Linked DNA regions of Prochlorococcus marinus XMU1404. The protein of the gene in region 2 interacts with the protein of the main gene of each other region in a pairwise test. Links are inferred from orthologs where the notes say so. Each region holds a gene or a part of one and is shown on either strand. Other genes may lie near its edges.

Region 1 (3,631 bases), on a different replicon or contig from region 2:
CTAAAAGAAGATAAAAAAAAGTTTGTATTTTCAATTTAAAAAAAAATAATAAGAAAGTAACCTAAATAAAAGAAAAGAAAAGAAAATACAATTACTTCTATATAGTGAAAAAATAATCTTATGAATTTCCTCTTCCTCAGAAGAACAAATAGTTGAAAAATAAAGGAAGAAAATGTACTAAAACAACCTAAAAAACCAGTATAAAATAATAACAATATGTCGTTATTATTAAAATTTAATGCTACTAAAATTCCTAGACAAAATGATGCTATGAAATTCACGATTGAAGTATTCTGAATATCAAATCCTATATTTATTTTTAAATAATTTTGTATGAATATTCTAAATATTAAACCAAGAAAACTGCCAATAAAAATTATAGCTATTGAATTAAAATCCAAAATTTAGATTTTTATCCAGCCTTTTGTAATCTTATTAGGATCGTCTAAAAATTTATTAGAAGCTAATTCAACTCTAGCCCAAATTTCACTTTCGTTGATTTTCCAATTTCGTAAAACTGATAAGGTTGTACCTATATCAAGAACTAATAATTCATTAGAATGAACTTCAGGAAAAGAATAAAGAGAGGTATTAGCACTCAATATAATTTCATTTATGTTATGGGAAAACTTATTTTGATTTAAACTTTTTTGGATTCCACCAGCAGGTAACGTAATTGGAGCAATTAATGCAAACGTAAATAAGCAAAAATTCTTTAGGATATTGTTAATCATATATCTAAAGTTGCCATATCTAAGTTGCTACTATGAGTTTCAATAAATTCTCTTCTTGGTGCAACTTTGTCTCCCATTAATATGTTGAATATTCTGTCAGCTTCAAGTGCATCTTCAATTTCAACCCTTTTCATCATCCTAGTTTGAGGATTCATAGTTGTATCCCACAATTGTCTTGGCATCATCTCGCCTAAGCCCTTAAATCTTTGAATATTATAATTAGCATTTTCTCCAAAATCTCTAATTGTATCCTTTAATTGATTCTCGTTATAGCAGTATTTATGATTTTTGCCTCTTTCAACTTTATAGAGGGGAGGACAAGCAATGTAAATAAAACCTTTTTCAACAAGTTCTCTTTGATATCTATAAAAAAATGTCAATAATAAAGTTCTAATATGAGCACCATCAACATCAGCATCAGTCATAATTACAACCCTGTGATATCTCAAAGAGCTCGCGTCAAACTCCTCTCCTTTTATTCCTAAGCCTAATGCTGTTATTAATGACTGGATTTCTGTATTTTTATAAATTTTTGTATCGTCTGTTTTTTCAATATTGAGAATTTTACCCCTGAGAGGCAATATAGCCTGAAAATTTCTATCTCTACCTTGTTTGGCCGAACCACCAGCAGAATCTCCTTCAACTATATAAATTTCAGATTCTGAAGGATCTCTAGAACTGCAATCTGCCAACTTACCAGGTAAAGTTGAACTTTCAAGAACACTTTTTCTTCTGACTAATTCTCTAGCCCTTCTTGCAGCTTCAGCCGCATTAAATGATTGAATTGCTTTTTCAAGAATCAAGTCTAAAATTCCAGGATTGAATTCCATATATTTTGTAAGAGCTTCTCCTATAAGAGAATCAACAATTCCTCGTACTTCAGTATTCCCTAATTTTGTTTTTGTTTGTCCTTCAAATTCAGGATCTGGAACTTTCACTGATAAAACTACAGTCAATCCCTCTCTGATATTTTCACCAGCTAAATTTTTTTCAATATCTTTTCTTTTGCCTCTTTTTTTTGCAAGATTATTGAATGTCCTTGTCAAAACTGTTTTTAATCCTTCAATATGGGTTCCCCCATCAATAGTTCTAATATTATTAGCAAAACCTAATATATTATCTGAATATACATCTGAACACCATTGCAAAGCTGCTTCTACATAAACATTTTCTTTCTGTGAATCAACATAAATTATCTCAGGATGAATAGAATCCTTTTCTGAATTCATGTATTGAACATATTCTTTAATTCCTCCTTCATACATATAAATTTCTTCTTTGAAAGAACCGTCTGATAATTCACTTCGCTCATCTCTAAAAACAATTTTTACACCACCATTGAGATAAGCTAATTCTCTTAATCTTGATGAAAGAAGAGAATATTCAAATTCAATTCCTCCAGAAAAAATTGTTTTATCTGGTTTAAAGCAGATAGTGGTTCCTTTTTTAAAGGGTTTTATGGACTGTTTTTTAGTTTGTAATTCACCCTTCGATACACCTTTTTCGAATCTTTGATTAAACTCACTGCCATCTCTAAAAACAGTCACATTGACCCATTCGCTTAAAGCATTAACTACAGATATTCCAACTCCATGCAGTCCGCCCGAAACTTTATAACCGCCACTTCCAAATTTTCCTCCCGCATGAAGTACGGTCAGCACAGTTTCTAAGGCACTTTTCCCTGTCCTTGGATGAATATCTGTTGGGATACCTCGTCCATTATCAGAAATTAAAGCAGATCCATCTGCCCTAAGAACTATTTCTATATGATTACAATGTCCTGCAAGTGCTTCATCTACTGAATTATCAACAACCTCATATACAAGATGATGCAAACCTCTCGGACCTGTAGAACCTATATACATCCCTGGACGTTTACGAACTGGTTCTAACCCCTCTAAAACCTGAATCTGTTCCGCACCATAATCATTTGAGATTTTATTAGATCTTTTGTCCTCGCTCATTTAATATAAAAAAATTAAACTTTTAAAAATTATAATTTTTAAAAGGTCTTTCATTAAACTTACCACTGCAATAAGAGAAAGGCTCGAAGTCTATGAAAAATTTAATCTCTTTAGTTATATAGCAGATAAATTATTCTTAAGAAACTTGTATGTCTTCCAATCCACCTCATGTAATAGTTTTAATTGGGCCCACTGCAAGTGGGAAAACAGACCTGGCTATTGAAATCGCAGATTATTTTAAGACTCACATACACAATATCGATTCAAGACAAATTTATAAGTCAATGGATATTGGCACAGCCAAACCTTCTAAGAGGCAGCAAAAAAAAATAAAGCATTTTTTATTAGATATCTCAGAGCCTATTTACCCAATTAATGTAAAACAATTTCAAAAAATTGCTCAAGAATCAATACAAAAGGAAATCAATAAGAATCATCTACCTTTTCTTGTCGGAGGAAGTGGTTTATATATGAACTCAATAACAAAAGGTTTTTTTGTACCAGATGTTCCTCCGCAGAATAATTTGAGAGGACAATTAGAAGAACTTGGGCAAACAAAATGTTGGGAACTTTTAAAAAATTGTGATCCAATATCAACAAAAAAAATCAATTTTGCGGATCGCGTTAGAACAATAAGAGCTTTGGAGGTTTTTTATGTAACAGGCAAACCTTTATCAACTCAAAAGGCACAAAAACCTCCTAACTGGCGAATACTAGAGCTTGGATTAGACAGAGATAATTTAAAAAATAGAATTTTACAAAGAACAAGAAATATGTATTCTTTTGGAATTATTGAAGAGACAAAACAACTTATTTCTAAATATGGATCTGATTTACCGATATTAGAAACAATTGGTTACCGAGAAGTTAAACAAGTTTTAAATAACAAATTAACTATTGAAGAGGCGATTGAGTTAACTACTACTAAAACAA
Region 2 (4,608 bases):
ATGAACCATACTTGCGGCCCCTCCGAAACCAAGTACAAATTGTTTTTTAAATGGCAGGGGTAAATTCATAGGAAAAAGGCAATTCTCTTCATGAAAAATTTCACTTACCTTAATACTCTTACTATTGAGTCTTTTAAAAAGTCTTTTTTTAAGATTTTCTTGCGATAATGCAGGATAACTAGCTAGTGAGGTTTCTTCAACAAAAAAAGTTTCATTTCCAAGATCCATTGCATAAAGAAAGGATGGAGATGCTAATTTTTCTTCATTATTTAAATGATTTGAACGAAAATCCATTAAAACAAATTGTTCTTTATTAACAGGTGGGGATGTAAATTTACCGACGATTCCGTAAGCAGCTTGTTGAGCAATTTCATTTTGATTTGGTCTTTTTACGAAATTAGTTTTATGGCCACTTGCGTCAATAACTAACCTTGCTTTTATTCTTAAACCTGAAAAACAAATTACCTCAGATAGTTTATTTTTTTCTTTAATATCTTTTGCTGTTTCATTCAACCATTCAATCCCTTTACATTTTTTTAAAAGTTCATTTTGAAAGGCTTCTTGATTTATTAAACCATAATCGTAGTTGTGTTTTGTTGGAGTATCACCTTTTTTATTTTCACCATTACCAAAAAAACTAACTGTTTTACACCATCGGTGAGATAACAAAGACTCTAATCCTAATTCCTCTAATTCAGATGCCCATATACCGTATGTATTCTCCCATTTTTCATTTGGAGATTTAGTTGATATTCCCTTAATTTTAAGATCCTGCTTGGCTAATTCTGAAGCTAAACATAATGCTGCAGGACCGGAACCTAAAATTAAAATATCAAGTATTTCCATATAATTTAATTAATAATTGATTTTTTAATTTCCTTCCCCAGAGCTAAGTTGATCTTTTTCATCTAATTGTTCTCGAGGTACCAATACCACTTCAGATAAATGATCACCTTCGTCTAATCTTTGTAATTTTACTCCAGTAGCCGCTCTGGATTGCTGGGAGATTTTATCGGCGTTTGTTCTGACTATTACACCTTTTTCGGTGACAAAAAGTAATTCTTCTCCCTCGCCAAGTACCTTCAAACAAACCAGCTCATCATCTTTAATTCTGAATTTTATCGCTCTCAAACCCATGCCTGCTCTTTTTTGTAATCTAAACTGGGTTACAGGTACTCTTTTGCCTAGTCCAAATGCACTGGCTATTAATACCCACGGACCATCTGAAGAGTTAACTTCAAGATTCTCATCAATTTCTTTAGTAATATCGTCAAATTTAGCTAATTGTTCAACTAAATCAGATGTCAAAACATCCATGGATACAAGATTATCTCCCTCTTTAAGGTTCATTGATTTGACCCCCCTAGCTGTCCTGCCAAGTGGCCTTAATTCGTTTAAATTTAGTCTGAAATGAATTGCCATTCCGATTCTTGATCCAATTAAAACACTATCACCTTCTTTTGATAATCTGACCCATGTTAGGGCGTCTCCATCCTCAAGATTAATGGCGATTAATCCATTCGAGCGAATTTTTGAGAAAGCAGAAAGTGATGTCCTTTTTATGAATCCAGCCTTTGTTAACATTAATAGATAACAGTCATTCTCAAAAGAATCCACTGCGACAAGTGAAGTTATTTTTTCTTCTCTTGGTATTGGGAGAAGTTGAACTGATGGCGTACCTTTTGCAGTTCTGCTGCTCATGGGAACTCTATATGCCGGGAGGGCATAAGCAACCCCTCTATCGCTGAAAAGTAAGAGAGTATCATGATCGTTACAGCTTATAAAAAGTTTTACGTCATCATCTTCATGGGTCTTTGTGCCCGCTTTACCCCTTGACCCACGACTGGTAGATTCAAACTCATTAACAGGCATTCTTTTTAAATAACCTGCTTCAGTTAATAAAACAACAGATCTGTCATTAGCTATAAGATCTATATCATCTAAACCACCACCTAAATCAAGTATTTCTGTTTTTCTTGGAGAAGAAAATCTTTCATTGATTTTATTAAGTTCTTCATGAATGATTTCGAAAATTTGTTCTTTACTATTCAATATTTGCTGATATTGGATTATCTTTTGAGTTAATTCATCATGTTCGCTTTTGATTTTATCTGATTCTAAAGCTGTTAATCTTCTTAACTGCATTTGTAAAATTGCTTCTGCCTGGGTAGAAGATAGCTCATGATCAGATTGCAATTTTTCTCGAGCTGAAGCTGTATCTTTTGCGGATCTTATAAGATTGATAATTGCGTCCATAGCTTCCAGTGCTACTAAAAGGCCTTTTACAATATGATCTCTTTCTTCTGCCTTTTTTAATAAAAATCGAGTTCTACGCTTTATTGTCTCTACCCTAAAATCTAGAAATACATCTAACATTTTCCTTAGTGAAAGAGTCGTTGGCTCTCCTTTAACTAAAGCTAAAATGTTTGCACTAAAGTTATTTTGTAGAGGAGTTAACTTAAATAAGTTATTTAAAACTACTTGGGGGTATGCATCTCTTTTTAGCTCGATAACAATTCTCATACCATCTCGATCACTTTCATCTCTGATATCAGAAATACCTTCTAATTTTTTCTCATTAACCAAGTCAGCAATTCTCTCTATCAATGCTGCTTTATTAGTTTGAAAAGGAAGTTCTGTAATTATTACTGCATCTTTTTCTACCCTTCCAGCAGATTTAACTTGCTCAATATTGGCTACACCTCTCATGGTTATTGAACCTCTTCCTGTTTTGAAGGTTTCTCTGATACCCTCTCTTCCTAAAATTTGACCTCCAGTAGGGAAGTCAGGACCCTTAATTAATTCAAAAAGTTCTCTATCTTCAATAGCAGGGTTTTTAATTATTGATTTGAGACCATTAATTAATTCTCCTAGGTTATGGGGTGGAATGTTAGTCGCCATTCCTACGGCTATTCCAGATGATCCATTTAAGAGTAGTTGAGGAATCCTAGCGGGTAAAACTGTTGGCTCTTGTTGAGAACCGTCAAAGTTATCGGCAAAATCTACAGTTTCAGATTCAATATCCTCTAATAAGCTTTCATCTGTAAGGGACTGTAGGCGCGATTCTGTATATCTCATAGCTGCAGGAGGATCGTTATCTACAGAACCAAAGTTTCCATGACCATCTATAAGTGGCATCCTCATGGAAAAATCCTGTGCCATTCTAACCAAAGCATCATAGACAGCAGTGTCTCCATGAGGGTGGTATTTACCAAGAACTTCTCCAACAACTCTTGCACATTTCCTGTAAGGTCTTCCGCTAGTTAATCCAAGTTCATACATTGCATAAAGAATTCTTCTATGCACAGGCTTTAATCCATCCCTTGCATCTGGAAGCGCACGACCAACTATCACGCTCATTGCATACTCAAGATAAGAGCGAGACATCTCATTCCTTAGGTCGGTCTGAATAATTCGATCGTTATCTTCGCTATATCCAGATTTGCCGGAATCTATAATATCAGACATACAAAAAACCTTTCTTTAATAATAATCCCTGATTGTCATAATGAATAAAAAAAAATATATATTTAATTCCCAAATACTCACATTTACACACAAATTAAAAAAAAACCTGTTGTTTTTGAATAAACCTTGGCTTATTACCCCTTTAGTTGTTAATTTAATCAAAATAAAGGCAAAATTCCGTGAATATTGAACTTGGTTTAAACAAAAAAGTCAGAAGGGCTTATGGCATTGACGAAATAGCTTTAGTCCCTGGTAGAAAAACACTTGATTATGATTTGACTGACCCTTCCTGGGAAATAGGTGAGATAAAGAGAGAAATCCCAATTGTGGCAAGTGCTATGGATAGCGTAGTAGATGTTAATACGGCCGTAGAACTCACTAAATTAGGTGCCCTAGGTGTTATTAATATGGAGGGTATACAAACTAGATATGAAAATTCAGATGAAATACTAAATCAAATAGCATCAGTAGGGAAAAATGATTTTGTCCCTTTAATGCAAAAGCTATATAGTGAACCCGTTAAGAAAGAATTAATTATTAAGAGAATAAACGAAGTTAAAGAAAGAGGAGGTATTGCTGCCTTTAGTGGTACTCCTCAAGCAGCAATTAAATTTAAAGAAACACTAAACAATTCGAAAATAGATTTATTTTTCCTTCAAGGGACAGTCGTTTCAACTGAGCATCATGGTAAAGAAGGTAAAGAGACCCTCAATATTCAAGAACTTTGTCAATCTTTGAAAGTCCCAGTTGTAGCTGGTAATTGTGTTACTTATGAGGTTGCCAAACTTCTTATGAAATCTGGTGTTTCAGGATTAATGGTTGGAATAGGCCCTGGAGCGGCATGTACTTCAAGAGGTGTTTTAGGAATTGGGATTCCTCAAGCAACTGCAATTGCTGATTGTAGTTCTGCAAGAGATGATTATTTTAAGGAAAGTGGTCGTTATATTCCTATTGTTGGAGATGGAGGAATTGTGACTGGAGGAGATATTTGTAAATGTTTAGCATGTGGCGCAGATGCTGTAATGATTGGCTCACCAATAGCTAAATCCTCAAATGCTCCTGGTAAAGGATTTCACTGGGGCATGGCCACTCCAAGTCCTATATTGCCAAGGGGTACAAGAATTGAAGTTGGGTCTACAG

The links. Proteins that work in one complex are often made in the same cells at the same time.
Region 1: the proteins of gyrA (region 2) and gyrB interact in binary tests that used the Escherichia coli proteins (3 or more experiments, as listed by UniProt). The link is inferred for Prochlorococcus marinus XMU1404 from one-to-one orthologs.

What each region holds. Positions count from the first base shown.
Region 1 is NZ_JAAORE010000003.1:490,248-493,878, forward strand. Bases 215-3,179 are described here. They hold gyrB (DNA topoisomerase (ATP-hydrolyzing) subunit B), read right to left. Parts: upstream 2,699-3,179; coding sequence 731-2,698; downstream 215-730. Other genes in these bases: HA144_RS09045 (fluoride efflux transporter FluC), read right to left, coding at 215-401; HA144_RS09050 (hypothetical protein), read right to left, coding at 405-734; miaA (tRNA (adenosine(37)-N6)-dimethylallyltransferase MiaA), read left to right, coding at 2,848-3,179. In the rest of the region: HA144_RS09040 (CrcB family protein), read right to left, coding at 1-34; more of HA144_RS09045, read right to left, coding at 36-214; more of miaA, read left to right, coding at 3,180-3,631. UniProt on the Escherichia coli protein: DNA gyrase negatively supercoils closed circular double-stranded DNA in an ATP-dependent manner to maintain chromosomes in an underwound state.
Region 2 is NZ_JAAORE010000002.1:375,223-379,830, reverse strand. Bases 670-3,839 are described here. They hold gyrA (DNA gyrase subunit A), read right to left. Parts: upstream 3,469-3,839; coding sequence 871-3,468; downstream 670-870. Other genes in these bases: HA144_RS05850 (GuaB3 family IMP dehydrogenase-related protein), read left to right, coding at 3,648-3,839; crtL (lycopene beta cyclase), read right to left, coding at 670-846. In the rest of the region: more of crtL, read right to left, coding at 1-669; more of HA144_RS05850, read left to right, coding at 3,840-4,608. UniProt on the Escherichia coli protein: A type II topoisomerase that negatively supercoils closed circular double-stranded (ds) DNA in an ATP-dependent manner to maintain chromosomes in an underwound state.